Regions from separate parts of the Pantoea sp. PvP021 genome, predicted to be linked through region 1. Evidence: predicted binding sites of a transcription regulator. Region 1 holds the regulator's gene; each other region holds the start of a gene.

Region 1 (7,510 bases):
ATGAACAGGTGAATTTTACCCAGCGCGCGAATTTTCTCTTCGTACTGACGACATTCTGCGTCAATATCGGGGGCATTACCATTCAGCAGGTTGATATTTTCCGGTTGAATATCAACGTGATCGAAGAAATTTCGATACATGAAGCTGTGATAGCTCTCAGGATGCTCTTTTGGCAGGCCAACATATTCATCCATATTGAATGTCACGACGTTTTTAAAACTGACCTGGCCCGCTTTGTGCATATCAATCAGGTGTTTGTACGCTTCCAGTGGTGTACCGCCGGTTGGCAGCCCCAGGACAAAAGGTTTATCCGCCGTCGGGTTAAACGCATTGATACGATTAACAATATGTCGGGCGGCCCATTTTCCCACCTGGGTTGGTGTCGCTAAAGGAATCAGTCTCATGTTTCACCTCAATTGAAAATAGAAAGGGGATGGCTAAGCCGTTGCGTGAGTCACCAATCTGAACAGATGATTCATTGTCGCCATGGCCAGCGCATAATTCAATATTTCGGATCATAAAATAAGTTTACGGTCATAGCCAGATGTTGCCGTATGAAACGATGTTTTTTAGTGATAAAAATCACATTTACCAGGCTTTTAATTTGCGAGGCGAATTAATTTATCATTACACTTCGCTGCGTGATATGAAGTGTATTAACGATCTTTGCAGCTGACATAACAACATTAAGCAGCGCAAAGCGACAAGTCAGGCTCATAGGGGGAAGGGGATATGTTAGGTTACTTACAAAAGGTGGGGCGCGCACTGATGGTGCCGGTAGCAACCCTGCCAGCAGCAGCGATATTAATGGGCGTGGGCTACTGGATCGATCCAGACAGCTGGGGCGCAGGTAATGCGCTGGCGGCATTGCTGATCAAGTCGGGTGCTGCCATCATTGAAAACATGTCAGTGCTGTTTGCGATTGGTGTCGCGTATGGCATGTCGAAAGATAAAGATGGTGCGGCAGCCCTGACCGGCTTTGTGGGATTCCTGGTAGTCACCACGCTCTGCTCACCGGCCGCGGTGGCGATGATACAGAAGATGCCGGTTGACCAGGTGCCTGTGGCGTTTGGCAAAATTAATAACCAGTTTGTCGGTATTCTGGTCGGTATCCTGTCGGCGGAGGTCTATAACCGCTTCAGCCACGTCGAGCTGCCGAAAGCACTCTCCTTCTTCAGCGGACGGCGACTGGTGCCGATTCTGGTCTCGTTCCTGATGATCCTGGTCGCCTTTATCCTGATGTATATCTGGCCGGTTATCTTTAACGGTCTGGTGGGCTTTGGTGAACATATCCAGAAGCTCGGCTCTGCCGGTGCCGGTATCTACGCCTTCTTTAACCGCCTGCTGATTCCGGTCGGTCTGCATCACGCCCTGAACTCGGTGTTCTGGTTCGATGTTGCGGGCATTAATGACATTCCTAAATTCCTTGGCGGTGCACAGTCACTGGCTGATGGCTCGGCAACTGTCGGCATCACCGGTCGTTATCAGGCGGGCTTCTTCCCGATCATGATGTTTGGTCTGCCGGGTGCTGCGCTGGCTATCTACCACTGTGCACGTCCTGAGAACCGCGTCAAAGTGGGTAGTATCATGCTGGCCGCGGCGTTTGCTGCCTTCTTTACGGGTATTACCGAACCGCTGGAGTTCTCCTTCATGTTCGTGGCACCCGTGCTTTATCTGATCCACGCCGTCCTGACCGGTATTTCTGTCTTCATCGCTGCCAGCATGCACTGGATTGCCGGATTTGGTTTCAGCGCCGGGCTGGTGGATATGGTGCTGTCGACCCGTAATCCGCTGGCGACACACTGGTACATGCTGATCCCGCAGGGTCTGGTCTTCTTCGTTATCTATTATGTGGTGTTCCGCTTTACCATCAAAAAATTCAACCTGATGACGCCGGGCCGCGAGCTGGCGGTTGATGGTGATGAAACTGATGGTTATGACGTTAACGTTGATAAAACGGATAACGGTGAAAGTGCCACAGAGTCACTGGCGCGCCGTTACATTGGGGCGATTGGTGGTTCAGCTAACTTAACCAGCATCGATGCCTGTATCACCCGTCTGCGTCTTAACGTGAATGACTCGGCGCAGGTGAATGAGGCGGTTGCTAAGCGTCTTGGCGCGTCCGGTGTGATCCGTCTTAACAAACAGAGCGTGCAGATCATCGTGGGTACCCAGGCAGAAAGCATCGCTTCGGCCATGAAAAAAGTGCTGACCAAAGGTCCGGTCGCTGCAGCGGCTACCAGCAGTGCGCCGGCCGAGCCGGATGTTAAACCGCAGGCGGTGCTGAACAGTGAGAAGCAGGTCATCGCCACGCTGCTGGCGCCGGTCAGCGGTGAAGTCGTGGCGCTGGATGATGTGCCGGATGAAGCCTTTGCCAGCAAAGCGGTGGGTGACGGTCTGGCGATCAAGCCCAGCGACAAATGGGTAGTGGCACCGATTGCCGGTACGCTGGTGAAAATCTTTAACACCAACCACGCCTTCTGTCTGGAAACCGACAATGGCGTGGAGATTGTGGTGCACATGGGGCTGGATACCGTGGCGCTGGAAGGTAAAGGCTTCACCCGTCTGGTTGAAGAGGGGGCCAGCGTGGTCGCCGGTCAGCGAGTACTGGAGATGGACCTTGAATTCCTTAACGCCAATGCCCGCTCAATGGTGAGTCCGGTCGTGGTCAGCAACAGCGACGATTTCGCCGGTCTGACTTTACTGGCACAGGGTCAGGTAATAGCAGGGGAAACCCCGCTGTATGAAGTGAAAGGCTAATCCCCGCAACAGAACCCCACAGGCAGGAAGCGATTCCTGCCTTTTTTGTTTTAAAGGCTTAACAAACGGTTGTTTCCCTCAGACGCTTTGTGGATCATACTCCGTTACTTCGTGGTACAAATCACCCGTTATTCGTATTGAGGATTTTTGAGATGAGTGAGGCTGAAGCCCGCCCAACTAACTTTATTCGTCAGATCATTGACGAAGATTTGGCGAGCGGTAAGCACAGCAGCGTGCATACCCGTTTTCCGCCGGAGCCCAATGGCTATCTGCATATTGGTCATGCGAAATCGATCTGTCTGAATTTTGGCATCGCCCAGGATTATCAGGGGCAATGCAACCTGCGTTTCGACGATACCAATCCGGTTAAAGAGGATATGGAATTCGTTGAATCCATCAAGCGTGACGTTCAGTGGCTGGGTTTTGAGTGGAGCGGTGAGGTCTGTTACTCATCAAACTATTTCGATCAGCTCTACAACTATGCCATCGAGCTGATTTCCAAAGGACTGGCCTACGTTGATGAACTGAGTCCGGATGAGATTCGTGAATATCGCGGCACCCTGAAAGAGCCGGGTAAAAACAGCCCTTATCGCGATCGCAGCGTGGAAGAGAATCTGGCGCTGTTTGAGAAGATGCGAAACGGTGAGTTTGCCGAAGGCACCGCCTGTCTGCGCGCCAAAATCGACATGGCCTCTAATTTCATCGTGATGCGCGATCCGGTGCTTTACCGCATCAAGTTCGCGGAACACCACCAGACCGGCAATAAGTGGTGCATCTACCCGATGTATGACTTTACCCACTGCATCTCCGATGCGCTGGAAGGCATTACGCACTCGCTCTGTACGCTGGAGTTTCAGGACAACCGCCGTCTCTATGACTGGGTGCTGGACAACATCACAATTCCGGTTCATCCGCGTCAGTATGAATTCTCGCGCCTGAATCTGGAGTATGCGGTGATGTCGAAACGTAAACTCACTCAGCTGGTGACCGAGAAGCACGTAGAAGGGTGGGACGATCCGCGCATGCTGACCGTTTCAGGTCTGCGTCGTCGTGGTTACACCGCCGCTTCTATCCGTGAGTTCTGCCGTCGTATTGGCGTGACTAAGCAAGATAACATCGTGGAGATGGCTTCGCTGGAGTCCTGTATCCGTGATGATCTTAACGAGAATGCGCCCCGCGCCATGGCGGTTTTAGATCCGCTTAAAGTGGTGATCGAAAACCTGCCAGCAGGCCATAGCGAAATCGTCACCATGCCAAATCATCCGGGTAAACCGGAGATGGGCACGCGTGAAGTGCCGTTCTGCCGCGAGATCTGGATCGATCGCGCGGATTTCCGTGAAGAGGCGAACAAACAATATAAGCGTCTGGTGCTGGGCAAAGAAGTCCGCCTGCGTAACGCCTATGTGATTCGTGCTGAGCGGGTCGCCAAAGATGAAGCGGGCAACATTACCTGCATCTACTGCACCAGCGATGTTGATACGCTGAGCAAAGATCCAGCCGATGGCCGCAAAGTCAAAGGCGTGATTCACTGGGTTTCTGCGGATCACGCGCAGCCAGCTGAGTTCCGTCTGTATGATCGTCTGTTCAGTGTGCCAAACCCGGCTGCTGCAGAGGATTTCCTGGCGGTCATTAATCCTGAGTCACTGACCATCAAAAACGGCTTTGTTGAACCCAGCCTGCGCGATGTGGAACCGACAACACCGTTTCAGTTTGAACGTGAAGGTTATTTCTGCGCCGACAGCGTTTACTCGAAACCGACGCAACTGGTGTTTAACCGCACCGTCGGTCTTCGTGATACCTGGACCAAAACGGGCGAATAAATTTTTTGGGGCTGACCTCATAAAATGACAAAAGGGCGATTTATCGCCCTTTTTTATTGCCCCGATTTTTACCATCGCCGACGTTTATTCTGCACTAACCACAACCGGTTCAATACCGCCTTGTGGGAGTAATCTGAGTTTAAAAAAATTAATCAATTTCAGGATGTGAATTGTCAGCTTTCAGGTAGGCTATCCGCTCTCAGAGGTTGCAAAGCGGGTTACAGAAGGAAAAAAAATGACAGTTCTCGCCCAGGAAGCCAAACACAGTGTCGTCGTTTTACATCAGCTCATTGAACGTATTTTTAATCAGCCAGCCGGATCTGACGACAGTTTCCAGCTGCTGATGTCCTATTTTCATCCTGAATTTCGCATGGTGACCCCACAGGGCAAAGAGTACAATCTGAACGAGGTCGAGGATCTTTTCCAGCAGTTACAAGGGCAGCGGGAAGGGATGCGCATTGCCACCTGTGAACATGTCATTCTCTCTCATCATGAAAAAGAGATCGTCGTACAGTATCGCGAAATGCAGATGATGAACGGCAATAACCAGAGCCGCATTTCGCTGGCCATTCTGGATTGCAGCAGCTCCATTCCACGCTGGCGCTATCTGCAGGAGACGCTGGTCGCGTGAGGTGAGGGCAGAAAACAGACGAAAAAAAACCGGTGAATTCACCGGTTTTTTTATTTCAGGCCGCGCCAGCGTTACTGGTCGTGCAGCGTTTCGTCTTCACGGCAATCGCCCAGCGTACAGTGTCCATAGAGATAGAGGCTGTGGTTGGTCAGCTTGATGCCATGGCGGGTCGCGATTTCACGCTGACGCGTTTCAATCGATTCGTCGCTGAACTCGATAACCTTGCCGCAATCCAGGCAGATCAGGTGATCGTGGTGATGCTGCTGCGTCAGTTCGAAGACAGACTTGCCGCCTTCAAAGTTGTGACGAGTCACAATACCGGCATCATCAAACTGGTTCAGAACACGGTAAACGGTCGCCAGGCCAATCTCTTCGCCAATGTCGATCAGGCGTTTATACAAATCTTCCGCACTGACGTGATGGCACTCAGGTTCCTGAAGCACTTCCAGAATTTTCAGTCTGGGCAGCGTTACTTTCAGGCCAGCCTTCTTTAATGCGGTGTTGTTGTCAGTCATGCGGATTTTGTCCTGTTACTAATATTCACTTTTGTGGCTTATCGCCTTGAATGTCGATCTGTGCTCATTCTCATTTGCGTCTCATTATAGAACTGAAGCGATGAAATGAAAACCAGAGGGCGTGTCTGAATCATCATGGGCTATTGGGGATTCGTCACCGGGCCGGGGAAGATTCTGACAGAGGTCTGTTAGCACATCACTTAGTCTTGCCGCCTGAGAAAATAAGCGGAAGATCGATGCGGGTATTCTACAGATTAAACGGAGAAAGTTAAAAAAATGTGGCTATTATTTCTATAGGCATTTTCATTGCCTCAATGTGAGCTGGCGCTCACATTGAGGCGGGCAGGATCAGGCTTCGATGATCTCTTTCAGCTGCAGTTCATCAAAAATCTGCTTAACCCACTGGTCAACACGCTGGCTGGTCAGCTCAGGCTGGCGATCTTCGTCAATGGCCAGACCCAGGAAGTGGGTATCATCGGCCAGGCCTTTCGAAGCTTCGAAGTGATAGCCTTCAGTTGGCCAGTGTCCGACAATCACGGCACCGTGCGGTTCGATAATGTCGCGAATCGTGCCCATGGCATCACAGAAATACTCTGCGTAATCTTCCTGGTCGCCACAGCCAAACAGCGCAACCAGCTTGCCGTTAAAATCGATCTCTTCCAGCGTCGGGAAAAAGTCATCCCAGTCGCACTGCGCTTCGCCGTAGTACCAGGTCGGAATACCCAGCAGCAGGATATCAAACGCTTCCAGATCTTCTTTTGTGCTTTTTGCGATGTCATGGACTTCTGCAACATCTGTACCCAGCTGTTTCTGGATCATTTTTGCAATGTTTTCGGTATTGCCGGTATCGCTGCCGAAGAAGATGCCTACGAGTGCCATGAGTAAAATAACCTCTTAAATCCTGATGATGAGATGTGTGCCGCAGCACATTTCAGCGAATAATAGCAGACGAGAGAAAACCGGTGAACGGTTAAAGCCCCGACATTTGCCTCTGCGTGCGATTTGCCCGCATTAATCCAGTTTGAGCTGTGCCAGTAGCATCTGTTCAATCAGTTCGCTACGGCTGAGATTGCGCTGTTCTGCCAGCGTATTGAGTGCATCGACGGCGTCACTGTTCATTTTCAGTTCGACACGACGAAGCCCGCGTCCTTTGTCACGTTTCAGTTGATTGCGCTTGTTAATGCGCAGCTGTTCATCACGCGAAAGCGGACTGGTTTTGGGTCGACCAGGGCGGCGCTCATCAGCAAAGAGATCGAGCGTCGTGCGGTCAGTCTGTTCTTTTGCCATGGCTTAGTAAAACTGAATGGGGGCGGGCGCCAGACACTCACCGCGCAAATTATAAATTATTGGCCATTGCCGCAGCAAAACTGACCCGCGGCAAAATTTTAGCGCGCCATCATACTTCACGCTTACGCCGGACGCCAATCCTAAACCTTTGCCGCCATCTATTTGCTTTTAAAGCGCAAAAAAGCGACGGACACTGCGCAAAACGGCATCGGGTTTCTCTGCATGAACCCAGTGTCCTGCGCCACCGATCACATGCGCCTGAGCGGCCGGGAACTGCTGCAGCAACGCATCGCGATAGCTGTTATCCAGATAGCTGGAGTCGCCGCCGCGAATAAACAGCGCCGGGTGATTCCAGGCGGGAACCGGCTGCCAGCCAGATATTGTGGTGTAGTTATCCCACAGCACCGGAACGTTGAAGCGCCACTCCCCCTCCTGGAAGGATTTCAGCAGGAACTGGATCACCCCTTCTTCCTCGATCAGCGTTCGCATGACCTTCG
Region 2 (7,510 bases), on a different contig from region 1:
CGGCACAATCATCGGCGTACCGGCCACCGGATCGTTAATGATGATGCAGCGCAGGCCGTAGATCGCTTCTATCAGTTCCGGCGTAACGATCTCCGCCGGTTTCCCTTCGGCAATAATTTTCCCGTCTCGCATCGCAATCAGGTGGCTGGCATAGCGGCACGCCTGATTGAGATCATGCAGCACCACCACCAGCGTACGGCCATGCTGCTGATTGAGATCCTGCATTAATTCCAGCAACTCAATCTGATGGGCGATGTCGAGCCAGGTGGTCGGTTCATCCAGCAGCAACAGTGGCGTCTGCTGAGCCAGCACCATCGCAATCCACACCCGCTGCCGCTGGCCGCCAGAGAGCGTATCAACCTGCTGCTGCGCCAAATCTGCCACGCCGGTAGCCTGCATTGCCTGCTGAACAGCCGTCTCATCTTCCTGTCGCCAGCGACCAAACAGCGACTGGTGCGGATAACGCCCGCGCGCGACCAGTTCGCTGACGCTGATGCCCGCTGGTGCATTCGAGCTTTGCGGTAGCAGACCCAGCCGACGCGCCACCTCTTTGGTAGCGTAGTGAGTAATCGCATTGCCATCCAGCAGCACCTGGCCTTTCAGGGGCGAGACCAGGCGGCTTAAGGTACGCAGCAGCGTCGACTTTCCACAGGCGTTGGGGCCAATAATAACGGTCAGTTCACCGTCGGGGATCGCGACGGTGAGATTCTCCGCCACGATTTTTTTGTCATACCCCAGCGTCAGCGCGTCGCCCTGCAAACGTGTTTTCACTGTCATTGGCGTCGCGCCTCCCGTACCAGTAAAGCAATCAGATAGAGTCCGCCCAGGCTAACCGTGATGACGCCAACCGGCAGCTGATAAGGCAGGAAAAAGTGCTGCGCGGCGTAATCCGCGGCGGTTAACAGCAGCGCGCCGCACAAGGCAGCCAGCGGCAGCGCGCCTTTGATACCGCCACATAGCCGACGAGCAATCTGCGGTGCCAGCAGCGCAATAAAGGAGACAGGACCGACCAGCGCGGTAGAGGCGGCGGTGAGGATCACGCCCGTCAGCATCAGCAAAACGCGGCTGCGTTCAACCGGTACGCCCAGCGCGCAGGCAGTGTCGTCACCCATCTCCAGCAGACGCATGCGCCGGGCCAGCATGCTTGTCGCCAGCAGCGCCAGCAGAAGCACGGTAATCACCGGCGTCGTTTTCGCCCAGGTAATGCCGTTGAGTGAACCGGCGCTCCAGAGCCCGGCGCTCAGTGCCGCCTCCAGTGAGGCGCTGATAATCAGCCAGCTGTTCAGCGCCATCAGCAGCGCCCGCACGCTGATGCCCACAATGATCAGACGAAAGGTCTCCACGCCGTTGCGCCAGCTGAACAGCCAGACCACGCCCGCCGTGAGCAGTCCGCCAAGCAGTGCCGCCAGCGTCATGCCCTCCATGTTTTGCTGGAACAGCACCAGTGCCACCAGGACGCCGCTGTAAGCGCCGGTATTGAAACCCAGAATATCGGGGCTGCCCAGCGGGTTGCGCAGCAGCGACTGAAAAATTGCCCCGCTGACGCCCAGTGCCGCACCAATCAGCAGCGCCATCATGACGCGCGGCAGTCGCCACTCCAGTACAATCAGCTGTATGTTACGCGCCGCCTCGCCGTTGATAAGGGCCCACAACTGGCTGGCGGAGATCGGTAAGGTGCCGCGCGTAATGCTCAGAAAGGTCAGCACCCCGCAGGCCACCAGCAGCATCAGCGCATTAATCATCACCCGTTTCATAGCTGCCCTCTTCCCGACTTGCGGCGCACCAGCACAATCAGCATCGGCGCGCCCAGTATGGCCGTGACAATCGACACGCGCAGTTCGCCCGGTACCAGCAGCCGTCCCAGAATATCGGCGGCCAGCAGCAAACAGGGGGTGATAAGAAGGGTTCCGGGCAGCATCCAGCGATGATCGTTACCCAGCAGCCAGCGGGCCAGATGTGGCGTCATTAAGCCGACAAACGCGATGGGGCCGACAGCGGCTGTCGCCGCCCCACTCAGCAGCGCAATAGCCAGTAATCCCACCAGCTGGGTACGCATCACCCGGGTACCCAGCGCAGTCGCCATATCACCGCCCATACTCAGGCTGTTGAGCGAACGCGCCAGCAGCAGCGCCAGCAGGCTACCGGCGACTACCGCCGGAAAGGTGGTGCGCAGAATGGCAAAATTGCGGATATCCAGCGAGCCACTGTGCCAGAAACGCAGATGATCGTAGATGTCAGGATTGAGCAGCGATAAACCAGAGGTTAACCCCTCCAGCACCGCGCCCAGCGCCACGCCTGCCAGCGTCAGACGCACCGGATTAACGCGGCCACCGCCCAGCGCACCGGTCAGCGCCACCAGCAGGGAGGCCAGCAGTGCGCCCGTAAAGGCAAAGCCAAGCCAGTCCGCGGGGGAGTCAGCGCCAGACAGGGCGATGCCCAGCACCACCGCAAAGCCCGCACCGGCGTTGATACCGAGAATGCCGGGATCGGCCAGCGGATTGCGCGTCAGGCTCTGCATCAGCGCGCCCGCCAGACCTAAACTGATCCCGGCCAGCAGACCCGCCAGGGTGCGCGGCAGTCGGGCATCGCGCACGATGACACAATCGACGCGGTTACAGTCGCTGAATAAGGCCTGCGTGACATCATGAAAGGGGATAGATTTGGCACCCAGCATCAGGCTGAGCGCGAGAAGCAACAACAGCAGCATCCCTGAACCTGCTATTGCACGAAGTTGACGCATAACGTTTAAACCTTCACCGATTCATTGAGATCGCAGCACGAGTCATTATGATAATGATACTTGTTATCGTTATTAGTGATTTTTTGTATGTTACCATGACTCCCGGACTCAATGATGAGGAAAATGGGTGCAAAAAAGCGACGTTATGAACAAACCCTCCCACTTTATCGATCTCAGCCTGCTGAGAACCCACCCCGCCTTTCGCGCCATTTTTATCGCCCGCTTTATCTCCATCGTCGCCCTCGGCATGCTGGCGGTGGCGGTACCGGTTCAGATTCAGCAGCTAACGCAGTCGCCGCTGCTGGTGGGTCTGGCGGTGACGCTGGCCAGTGCCGGCATGTTTATCGGCCTGCTGACCGGCGGCGTGCTGGCGGATCGCTATGAGCGCCGACGTCTGATCCTGTTTGCCCGATCCACCTGTGGCCTGGGCTTTGTCGCCTTATGCATCAATGCCCTGCTCCCTTCGCCGTCGGTGATCGCCGTCTTTGTGCTGGGACTATGGGATGGTTTTTTCGGCGCGATAGGCGTCACCGCGCTGCTGGCGGCGACGCCGGCGCTGGTCGGGCGTGAAAACCTGATGAAAGCAGGTGCGATTACCATGCTGACGGTGCGATTTGGCGCGATTCTCTCACCCGCCATTGCCGGACTGGTCATCGCGCAGGGCGGTGTGGCGTGGAACTACGGACTGGCGGCGTTCGGCACGTTGCTGACGGTGTTAACCCTGCTGCGGTTGCCGCGGCTTGCGCCACCGCCGCAGCCGCGTGAGCATCCGCTGAAAGCACTGGTCAGCGGCGTGCAATTCCTGTTTGCCAGCCCGATCGTTGGCATGGCGGCGCTGGTCGGCGCGCTGGTGACGTTAGCCAGTGCGGTGCGCGTGCTCTATCCGGCGCTGGCGCCACACTGGCAGGTCGGCGTGACGGAGTTAGGGCTGATGTATGCCGCCGTTCCGCTGGGTGCTGCCACAGGTGCCCTCACCAGCGGACGGCTGGCACAGTCACCGCAGCCGGGCCGCCTGATTCTGGCGAGTGCTATTGCTGCTTTCGTCGCGCTGGCTCTGTTCAGCCTGATGCCGTGGTTCAGCGCGAGTCTGGTCTGCCTCGCGGCCTTTGGCTATTTCAGTGCCATCAACAGCCTGGTGCAGTACGCGCTGATCCAGACGCTGACGCCTGATGCGCTGCTCGGCAGGATCAACAGCCTCTGGACAGCGCAGAATGTCACCGGCGATGCGATAGGTGCAGCGATGATTGGCGCGATGGGTTCACTGTTGTTGCCGCAGCAGGCGGCCAGCCTGGCTGGTCTGGCAGCCACCGTGCTGGGCATCATCATGTGGCTGCTGATGGCGCGTCTGCGTCGCTATCAACCGTCTGCACCGGCGGAAACGGGATCATGATTTAACGAACAACGTCTCCAGCCGCGTCAGCAAATTGCTGGCGCTGTAGTAGTCGAGCCGGAAGCTATCCAGCCCCAGCGCATAGACCGCTTTTGCGCGCACAGCTGGGGTCTGCGCCAGGAAAGGGTTGCTCATCACCTGTGCGGCGGTGGGCTCTTCAGCGGCAAACAGCAGATATGATTGACCATTAAGGCCTGCCGCCAGATTTTCTCCTGACAGTTGCAGGATATCTTTACGCTGTCCCATGCTGTGACCAGACTGAAGAGTGGCCGGCGGCGTCGCCAGAGTGAAGCCCAGTTGCTGCAGTAATTTCCCCTGCGCCGATGCATCCGTCCACAGATTGACTGCCCGGCCATCCCCGTTCCACACCATCGCTGATACCGGCTGCGGCGGCAGGGTCAGCTTCGCTTTCAGAGCCTTTTCTCGCGCATCAAACTCAGCTTTCCGGGCGGCAGCTTCCGCTTCATGCCCGGTCGCCTCCCCCAGCAACGTCACCAGTTGCTGCCAGCTTTTATCGTCGTAATTCACCACCAGCACCGGCGCAATCGCCGCAAGCTGTTCAACCAGTTTGATCGCCGAATCATTCCCGGTGGCGCTGACCACAATCAGGTCTGGCGCTTCAGCAGCAATCGCTTCTGCACTGGGCTCACCAATGTAGAGACGTTTTACGCCGCGCTGTTTGGCCACTTCGCCCCACTGACGGAAGAATCCCTGCTTATCAGCCAGCCGACTGCCGGGTGCGGTTGCGCCACTGGCGACGACCGGCGCATCAATCGCCAGCAGCGAGCCGGTCAGGGTAACGCTGGTCGAAACGATACGCATCGGTGCCTGGGTCAGTGTGATATTGCCTGTTGTCCCGGCGACAGTTCGCGGCCAGCCGGTCTGGGCAGCAGCGGTAACGCTGAACAGGCTGATGCTCAGGAAAAACAGCGCTATCGCCGATGTGACACCATGTTTACTCATAGATTTTCGTCCACTTTTACCCGGAAAAAGAGAGAGACCATTTGTGCTGATTTAACCGGCCATGCCAGCTGAATCGCCGCGTAATTATTGACACTTTCGGCTAATCAACGTAGGTTACTGGCCCACAATACAAATGATAATCATTATTAGTTATCTTATCATTTATAGGTGGAAATTATGGTGGAATCGCTGGCGTTTGAACATCCCTTGTTGCAGGATTTCCCGGCACTCTGCCGTGGCTTTCTGTTTACCTCTCCCTGGCAAAGCCTGACCACACAGGGCTGTTTTACTACCCTTACCGCGCCGGTAAGGCAGGGTGAGCAGCTGACAGGGGAGTTTCAGCAGCAACTACAGCACCATTTTGCTTCAGCCAGAAAACAGGGCATTGCCCATCCCATTCTGGTGGGTGCAATCCCCTTCGACGTGGATCAGCCCGCTGCGCTGTTTATCCCTGAGTCGTATCAGACCTTTAACCGTGACGATCTCAACGCCAGTGCCTCTCTGGCTGAGGCTGAACTGCCGCAGGTGCGTCGCCGCACGGCGGTGCCGGACCATGACATTTTCATCGACATGGTTGCGCAGGCGGTGGCGGCTACGCAGCGCGGCGATCTGGATAAAGTGGTGTTGTCGCGGCTGATGGATATCGTGGCGGAACAGCCGGTTGATACGGCCGCCCTGATGCAGCGCATCGTGGCGCAGAACCCTAACAGCTATCACTTTCATCTGCCGCTGCCCGATGGTGGCGCGCTGGTTGGCGCCAGCCCGGAACTGATGATTCGTAAGCAGGGCCGCCAGTTCAGCTCCTGTCCGCTGGCCGGTTCAGCGCCGCGTCATCGCGATCCGCAGCGTGACCAGGCCTCTGGCGACAGCCTGATGCACTCAGCAAAAGATCGTCATGAGCATAAGCTGGTCACGGATGCGATGCGCGCGACGCTGCAGCCGCGCAGCCGCCTGCTGTCGGTCCCCGAGACACCTTCACTGCTGACCACCGCAACACTGTGGCATCTCGCTACGCAGATTCAGGGTGACGTGCTGGACGATCGCGAAAATGCGCTGTCACTGGCCTGTCTGCTGCATCCGACACCGGCCCTCAGCGGCTTCCCTCATCAGCGTGCTCAGGCGCTGATTCAGCGACTGGAGCCATTTGAACGTCAGCTGTTTGGCGGCATCGTCGGCTGGTGTGACGATCAGGGCAATGGCGAATGGGTCGTCACCATTCGTTGCGGTACGGTGAATGGCCCGCGGGTGCGGCTGTTTGCGGGCGCAGGCATCGTAGCGGACTCACAACCTGAATCAGAATGGCGTGAAACCGGCGTCAAACTCGACACCATGCTTCGCGCTTTTGGACTGCAATAAAGGAACCTGTATGACGATTTCCTACAGCCGCTGGCCGGACGATCTGGCCGCACGTTACCGTGAAAAAGGCTACTGGCTCGATCTGCCGATGACAGACATCCTGGAACGTCATCGCGACAGCGAGAGCGTGGCGGTGATTGATGGCGAACGACAATTTACCTATCGCCAGCTGGCGGCGCTGAGTGACAACCTGGCCGCGGCATTGCAGCGTCGCGGCCTGAAGTCAGGCGATACGGCGCTGGTGCAGCTTGGCAACGTGGCGGAATTTTACCTGACGCTGTTTGCCCTTTTCAAAATCGGCGTTGCCCCGGTTAACGCCCTGTTCAGCCATCAGCGCACCGAACTGGCCGCCTATGCCAGTCAGATCTCGCCGAGCCTGTTAATTGCCGATCGCAGCCACGCACTGTTCGCCGATGATGCGTTTATTACGCAACTTTGCCGCGATCAGCGTTCACTCCAACAGGTGATCCTGCGTAATGACGCTCAGACGGAAAACAGCCTCGACGCCCTGCTGGCTGAACCCGCGGGCAACTTCATCGCAACCCCGACCGCAGGCGATGAAGTCGCCTTTTTCCAGCTGTCGGGTGGCAGTACCGGTACACCGAAACTGATCCCACGTACCCATAATGATTACTACTACAGCATCCGTGAGAGTGACGTTATCTGCGATATTACCGCCGACACCCGCTACCTGATCGCCCTGCCCGCCGCGCATAACTTCCCGATGAGTTCGCCGGGCGCGCTGGGCGTTTTTTACGCGGGCGGACAGGTGATCTTAGCCGCCGATCCCAGCGCAACGCTCTGCTTCCCGCTGATTGAAAAGCATCAGGTCACCGATACCGGCCTGGTTCCGCCCGCCGCCAGTCTCTGGCTGCAGGCGATTCAGGAATGGGGCAGCAATGCTGCGCTGGCCTCGCTGCAACGCATTCAGGTCGGTGGCGCAAAGCTGGGTGAAACACTGGCCGCGCGCATCCAGAACGAGATCGGCTGCACCCTGCAGCAGGTATTTGGTATGGCGGAAGGTCTGGTGAACTACACCCGGCTGGATGACGATGAGCAGA
Region 3 (7,510 bases), on a different contig from region 1:
CAGGGTGGCGCAGCGCGCTATCGCGTCACCTTCCTGCAGCGAAGCGACAAAAGCAGCCAGCATCGACGGAACAAAATGGGTGGTGGTCACGCGGTAGCGGGCAAACAGCTGCTGCAGCGCGTCCGGGTCGCGATGAGCATCGGGCGGAGCCATCACCAGCCGTGCGCCGACGATAAGCGGCCAGAAGAACTCCCATACCGAAACATCAAAGCTGCTCGGGGTTTTCTGCAACACCACATCATCGCTGCCGAGCGGATAGCGATCCTGCATCCATAACAGACGGTTGACGATCGCCTCATGACTGACCAGCACCCCTTTTGGCCGACCGGTCGAGCCGGAGGTATAGATGATGTATGCGCCATCCTGTGGACGCGGGGCCTGCATCAGCACGCTATCCACGGGTGTTAACAGCGCGTCGTAAAACAGCGGCGCGACGGGTGAGAGTGCCGCCAGCCGCTTGGCCAGTTCACGACAGGTGATCAGCGTTTTCGGCGCGGCATCTTCCAGCATCATCTGTAACCGATCGTCCGGGTAGCCGGTATCAAGCGGCAGCCAGGTTGCCCCCACGCTGACGATCGCCTGCAGCGCCAGCGATAAAAAGACCGAACGCGGCAGCGCTACGGCGACGATATCACCCGGCGTCACTCCCTGCGCAATCAACTGTTGCCCCAGCGCGGCGACCTGCTGCTGCATCTGTTGATAGTCAAGCTGATGCCCCTCATCTGCCAGTGCCGGAGCGCGCGGCGAACGCTGTGCCTGACGGAGCAGCAGGCTGCTCAGGGTTTCTGCAGGCAGCATTACGGCAGTCTGGTTGATCGCCGCGAGCTGCTGATGCTCTTCCGGCATCAGCATATCCAGCTCGCCACAGGCACTGGCTGGCCGGACGGCAAGCTGCTGAAGCAGCAGGCCAAAGCGGCTGGCGTGTTGCTTTAGCGTTGTGTCGCTGTAGCGCTGTGCATTAGCGAGTAACTCCAGCGTCAGGTCGCCCTGTTCGCTGAGGTAGATAGCAATCTCCAGATCGCGTACCGGTCCTGACGCCAGCTGATGGGTTATGCCTTTGATGCCAGCGAAATCGAGCTGGTAATCAAACATCTTCAGGTTGATTACCGGCCCATAGAGCGGATCGCTGTCGCCGGAGCGACCCAGATCGCGCTGCACCTGTTCAGCGTCGTAACGCTGATGACGACGCATTTTTTTGACTTCGGCCGCCAGACGCCCGGCCAGTGCCGTCAGCGGCTGTGCCGGATCGTAATGCACCGCCATTGGCAGCACGTTAATCACCGGACCGGTGGCGCAGAGCGCGGCCGAGCCGATGCGGCGCATAAAGATGAAACCGGCGGCGAACGCATGCTGACCGGTGAGGCGCGCCAGCCATAAGGCCACCAGCGCAAAGGCGGTATCCGCAGCACTGAGGTTGTGCTGCCCGGTGTGCGTCAGCAAAGCCTGAAAAGTGTCGCGATCCACGGCAAACGTGTGGCGCAGCAGGTCGGTACTGGCGCTCTCACCGGCCAGCGGCAGAGCGGACAACGAGGCGGGCGCAGGTAGCTGCGCGCCTTTCTCCAGCCAGAACTGGCGATCGCGCTGCCAGCCCGAAGATAGCTGATAGCGCTGATATTCATCAACGACGTCGCTGAACGGCACAAACGGGCTCGGCTCCGGCGTGTCGCCGCGCTGCCAGGCGCTGTAGAGATTGGCGATACGGCGGGTCAGGGCGGTGAAACTAAAACCATCGACCACCAGATGATGGTATCGCTGATACCAGTACCAGTGATCCTCATCCAGCCGAAACAGGCTGTGATGGTAGAGCGGCGCGCCGCTCAGCACCCGCAGATCGCCGGTCATATCCTGCTGCATCAGCGCACGTGCTGCGGCCTCCGGATCGGCGGCGTCGCGCAGATCGATCACCTCAGGCTCGCGGAAAGCCTGGGGTTCAGGCCACTGTAGCGGTTCACCCTCCTGCTCGCCAAAGGCCATATTCAGTGTGTCTGCTTCCTGCATGCCAGCAATTATGGCCCGTGACAGCAACGCGCTGTTCAGCGCACCGCGCAGTTCGACAAAATGCGCCACGGCGTAAGCATTGGAATAGGGCGATAGCTGGTCAGCGATCCAGATTCCGGGCTGAGCGGCCACCAGTGGCAGCGTTTTTTGTTCTGTCTGCGGGTTGAGGGTGATCTCAGACATTTTCGCCTCTGTCCTGCGTCATAACCGGACGGATATCGTGCCAGTTTTCATTCAGCCAGCTCAGACAGTCAGCCTGTGGCCCGGGGCCAAACACCGGCTGCCATCCTGCCGGAACCGCACAAAAGGCGGGCCATAAACTGTACTGCTGCTGATCGTTCTTCAGCACCTGACAATCCTGTTGCGGATCGTCGAAAGGGTTAAGTTGTTGCATGTCGGTCTCCTGTCCGCAGTCACCGGGCGCGCTAACGCCGCTGTCCTGCATAGATATCTTTCAGTGGCGCGCAGAAGGCGGAATATAAGCGGGTTAGGGCTATTGCCACATGGCTTTAAGGCCTGCCAGCAGTCCGCCGCGCCAGCACAGCGCATCGTGACCACCTTCGACCGGGTGATAGCTGACCTGATGTCCGGCAGCGGTCAGATCGTGCTGAAACTGCTGGTTTGCTGCCAGAATCAGCCGTTCGCGTCGTCCCGCTTCCAGGTAGAAGCGGCGAGGGGGGGCCTGCAGTAAGCCCTGTTGTAACTGCTGTGGCAGCCAGCCATTGGGATCGCCGCGCGCGGGCCACCAGAACGACCCGGAGAGGCTGATCGCCCCAGCAAAGGTTTCCGGCCAGGTCAGGGTGGCGTAAGCGGCAGAAAGGCCGCCAAAACTTTGTCCCGCTACCAGCGTGCTGTCGGCACGAAACGGCGCCCAGCGCTGAACCTGCGGCAACAGCTCGTGCTGAATCGCCAGCCAGAAGTCAGGGTTACAGGTCAGCTCACGCGTGCGGTGCTCGCGGTCGATGATGTCGATCATGACATAGACCGCAGGGGGCAGTTCGCCTGCCTCTGTCAGTTGCTGAAGCGGGCCGGCAACCGGCATGTTCTGTGCCCAGAACTGACCATCCAGCAGCAGTACCAGCGGACGATCGCCTGCACTGGCGTCTCCGGTAACAGAGATCCAGATCTGACGCTGGTTCCCCAGCCGTTCGCTGCGCCACCAATAGTGTTGCAGCGGAATATCGGCGGCACGGCCCTCATCAACTGCACGCCACACCTGCTGATCCGGCGCGTGTGGCAGGTGCAGTGGCGAGACCCTCATTCCCCGTCCACCCGCCCAGCTTCGCAAAGGATTCAGCGGGTCGCTTTGCGCCTGCGGGAATTTCTGACTCCACCACTGGCGCACTGCCTGCATATCGGCCTGCCCGGTAAAAGTCTCTTCCTGACTATCAGGAATCAGGCAGTAGCTGCCGCGCCAGTCAGCGGGCAGGGCGGTTTGCCACCACCAGACATCGGTATCGGGAACAGGCGTTAAGGAGGAGGGGACCGCTGAATGATGATGATCGGTTACGCCGGTAATATTGATCCAGACGCGCCGGGTATCGGAGTGCTGCGTGTCACCCTTGGGATCGCGCCAGAAAAAGGTGACCTGACAGGTTCCCTTTTCGCCAGCTTCAACCAGAGGAATGCCCCGTTGCTGCTGCTGTTGCCACCAGCGTTCACTGCCGGTTTCTTCACTTAACCACGTCATACGCGCCATCTTTCGATCACCCTTGATTAGGGTCATACATGTTATGAATAATAGTATTGATAATTATTTGCATTTGCAATAGGGTGTTTCCGCCCGACAGGGAGCGCGCGCATCCTCTCTGCCGCACCGGCTTTCAGACTGATGCAAAGCGGTTCTGACGCTGGCCCGGCGACAAGGGGAAAACGTTGCAGGCAAGGTTATTACTTTTTTACCGGCACGCCGGCAGTGGCATCCTCGCCGGCACTCCAGGAACAGAAAAATGAAAAAGTTATCCCGGCTTTCGTTAGCCATTATGATTGAACTGGGTTTCACCGCCTCTCTCATTTCTGCCGGTGCCGTGGCTGCTGAAGCCACCCACGAACCGGCTATCGACAGCAGCCCCTCCGATACCCTCCACGACGACACCATGATGGTGACCGCCGCCGAGCAGACGTTGCAGGCACCTGGCGTGTCGACCATCACCGCCGACGAAATTAAAAAACATCCACCCGCACGCGATGTCGCCGAAATTATTCGCACCATGCCTGGCGTCAATCTGACCGGTAACTCCACCAGCGGCCAGCGCGGAAACAATCGCCAGATCGATATCCGCGGCATGGGGCCGGAAAATACCCTGATTCTGATCGATGGATTGCCGGTGACCAGCCGCAACGCGGTTCGGCTTGGCTGGCGTGGCGAGCGTGATACGCGCGGCGACACTAACTGGGTGCCGCCAGAGATCATTGATCGCATTGAGGTAATCCGCGGTCCGGCAGCGGCCCGTTACGGTAACGGTGCAGCGGGCGGCGTGGTGAACATCATCACCAAAAAAGAGATGGATAATCAGTGGCACGGCTCATGGAGCGCCTATTACAACGTGCCGGAACACAAGGAGGAGGGCGCGACCCGTCGCACCAACTTCAGCCTTGAAGGGCCACTGGGCGATGATGTCAGTTTCCGGCTCTATGGCGGACTGGCAAAAACGCAGGCTGATGCTTACGACATTAATGAAGGGCACGCCGCAGACCGCACCGGCAGTTACGCCGGATCGTACCCGGCGGGCCGGGAAGGCTCGATCAACAAAGATATTCATGGCCTGCTGCGCTGGGCATTTGCGCCGATGCAGACGCTGGAAGTGGGGGCCGGTTACAGTCGTCAGGGCAACCTCTATGCCGGGGACACGCAGAACACCAATACCAACGCCCTGGTGAAAAGCAAATATGGTGACGAGACCAACCGGCTCTATCGGCAGAACTTTTCTGTTAAGTGGACCGGTGCCTGGGACAATGGCATCAGCACCAATACCTACGCGCAATATGAGAACACCCGCAACGCGCGTCTGAATGAGGGGCTGGCAGGCGGCACCGAAGGCATCTTCGCCAACAGCAACTTCAATACCATCCAGCTGGATGATGTGTTGTTGCACAGTGAGATCAGTGTGCCGTTTGAATGGCTGGTGAACCAGACCGCGACTTTCGGGACGGAATGGAATCAGCAGCGGATGAAGGATCCTTCATCGACGACTCAGGCCGCCAGCTACGGGTCGATTCCCGGTATCGCTACGACCGGCCGCACACCCTATTCACAGGCGGAAATCTTCTCGCTGTTTGCCGAAGACAATATTGAGCTGACCGACAGCACCATGCTGACGCCGGGCCTGCGCTTCGATCACCATTCGATTGTCGGCGATAACTGGAGCCCGTCGCTCAACCTGTCACAGGGATTAGGCGATGAGTTCACACTGAAAATGGGTATTGCGCGCGCCTATAAAGCCCCGAGCCTCTATCAGACCAACCCGAACTATCTGCTCTACAGCAATGGTCAGGGCTGCGCCGCCAGTGCCGGTGCCTGTTATCTGATGGGTAATGACGATCTGAAAGCGGAAAACAGCATCAATAAAGAGATTGGGGTCGAATGGAAGCGCGATGGCTACCAGGCGGGCCTGACCTGGTTCCGCAACGACTACCGTAACAAGATCGAGGCTGGCACGGCGCCAACCGGCACCGCATCTAACGGCAAAACCGACATCTACAAATGGGAAAATGTGCCTAAAGCGGTCGTCGAGGGGCTGGAAGGCACGGTTAATGTCCCGTTCTCCGATAGCGTAACGTGGAACAATAACTTCACTTACATGTTGCAGAGTAAGAATAAAGAGACCGGCGATCGTCTGTCGATTATTCCGGAATATACGCTCAATTCGACGCTGAGCTGGCAGGCGATGCAGGACCTCTCCCTGCAAACGACCCTGACCTGGTACGGTAAACAGGTACCGAAGAAATATGACTATAAAGGTAACGCCGTTACCGGTAGCGCCACCGATCAGGTGAGCCCCTATTCGGTTGTGGGCATGAGCGGCACCTATGACGTTAATAAATATGCCAGCGTCACCGTGGGTATCGACAACCTGTTCGACAAGCGCCATTTCCGTCAGGGCAACGCGCAGACCACCGGCAATGCCACCACCGGAGCGTGGCTCTATGGCGCAGGGGCCAATACCTTTAACGAGTCGGGCCGCACCTGGTATATGAGCGTGAATACCCGCTTCTGATGGACGGGCAATAAAAAGCGCAGCGGTTGATCTGACCGCTGCGCTTTTTTTATGACTGAATAATCAGTTGTTCTGATTGATATCGCGGTAGAGACGGCTCTCAAATCGCACCAGCGGAATACGGCGGGTACGCTGATCTTCCGGCGGGACCGCATAACCGGAAAGGAACTGAACGAATGCCACCCGCGCACCACTGGAGGTGGTGATAAAGCCCGCCAGGTTATAGACGCCCTGCAGTGAGCCGGTTTTCGCCGAGACTTTGCCATCCAGCCCCGCCTCATGCAGCCCGCCGCGATACTGCAGCGTGCCGTCGTAACCTGCCAGCGGCAGCATCGAAATATAATCCAGCGTGTTGTCATTCTTCGCAATGAACTGCAATACCTGCATCATGGTTTGCGGCGAAATCAGGTCATGGCGGGAGAGACCTGAACCATCCACCTGAATGCTATTACCCATGTCGACATTGGCTTTGGCTTTCAGGATGCGGCGAACGGCATCCTGTCCGGCGCGGAACGTGCCGGGCACATTGAAGTAGTGATGACCAATGGTGCGAAACACCGTGTCGGCAATCATGTTGTCTGACTTCTTCAGCATGGTGTGCAGCAGCGTATGCAGCGGCGCGGACTGGGTCGATGCCAGCACGGTACCCGGTTCGGTGACCTGCGTCTGTCGCACCAGATGCCCGCTATAGTCAATCTCAGACGACCGCAGTTCCGCCTTGAGGATTTCGCCAGCCCAGGCCGCGCCATCCTGCACCGCAAATGCCAGCGGCAGCGGTTCCGCGCGCTGGCGCATACAGCCCGTGAGGGTGTAGCGGTTCAGCTCGCCCGGCACCACATCCAGCTCGCAATATTGCCCTTCGCCGCTGTTGCGGCCAATGGTGCGCACCTGGCTGTACATATGCGCCGGATAATAGGAGGCGATACGTACAAAGGCATTCTCACCCGGCGTATTAGCACTGTAGAGCGAAACCGAGAAGCAGTTTTTATCAACGATTGCCGCACCCGGCGGAGCACTGAAGCACTGGGTCATATCGTTCCACGGCCAGCCCGGCGCCATATCGTGACTGGCAAAAACGGAGGTGTCGATAACCAGATTGCCTTTGATATGGTTAATGCCCTGCTTCTTTATCGCCGCCACCATGTTGCGCAGATCCTGACGGCTTAAGGTGGGATCACCGCCGAAACGTGCAACTAAATCGCCGTTCAGGGTGCCATCGATAATGGCGCCGCGAGTCTCAAAAGTGGTCTGAAAACGGAAGTCGCCACCCAGTTCCAGCAATGCTGCCAGCGCCG

What was found. Region 1 encodes Fur, which represses iron uptake genes when iron is present. Its sites were predicted from a motif close to ATAATAATGAGAACNACTATCAA; they were not measured.
Region 2: a site for Fur is predicted at 2,794-2,816, ahead of fepD (Fe(3+)-siderophore ABC transporter permease). Genes of this name have one in related genera too.
Region 3: a site for Fur is predicted at 3,739-3,761, ahead of fes (enterochelin esterase). Genes of this name have one in related genera too.

What each region holds. Positions count from the first base shown of each region.
Region 1 is NZ_JBSRXX010000001.1:1,624,114-1,631,623, reverse strand. It holds gene nagB (glucosamine-6-phosphate deaminase) at 1-404, opposite strand, end outside; gene nagE (N-acetylglucosamine-specific PTS transporter subunit IIBC) at 733-2,760, shown strand; gene glnS (glutamine--tRNA ligase) at 2,913-4,580, shown strand; gene ACVKSX_RS07530 (hypothetical protein) at 4,816-5,211, shown strand; gene fur (ferric iron uptake transcriptional regulator) at 5,283-5,726, opposite strand; gene fldA (flavodoxin FldA) at 6,075-6,605, opposite strand; gene ybfE (LexA regulated protein) at 6,738-7,013, opposite strand; gene ybfF (esterase) at 7,182-7,510, opposite strand, start outside.
Region 2 is NZ_JBSRXX010000007.1:28,902-36,411, forward strand. It holds gene ACVKSX_RS17230 (ATP-binding cassette domain-containing protein) at 1-777, opposite strand, end outside; gene fepG (iron-enterobactin ABC transporter permease) at 774-1,754, opposite strand; gene fepD (Fe(3+)-siderophore ABC transporter permease) at 1,751-2,740, opposite strand; gene entS (enterobactin transporter EntS) at 2,886-4,130, shown strand; gene fepB (Fe2+-enterobactin ABC transporter substrate-binding protein) at 4,125-5,093, opposite strand; gene ACVKSX_RS17255 (isochorismate synthase) at 5,271-6,449, shown strand; gene ACVKSX_RS17260 ((2,3-dihydroxybenzoyl)adenylate synthase) at 6,460-7,510, shown strand, end outside.
Region 3 is NZ_JBSRXX010000007.1:19,585-27,094, reverse strand. It holds gene ACVKSX_RS17225 (enterobactin synthase subunit F) at 1-2,181, opposite strand, end outside; gene ACVKSX_RS17220 (MbtH family protein) at 2,174-2,392, opposite strand; gene fes (enterochelin esterase) at 2,492-3,697, opposite strand; gene ACVKSX_RS17210 (TonB-dependent siderophore receptor) at 3,948-6,215, shown strand; gene dacB (serine-type D-Ala-D-Ala carboxypeptidase) at 6,279-7,510, opposite strand, start outside.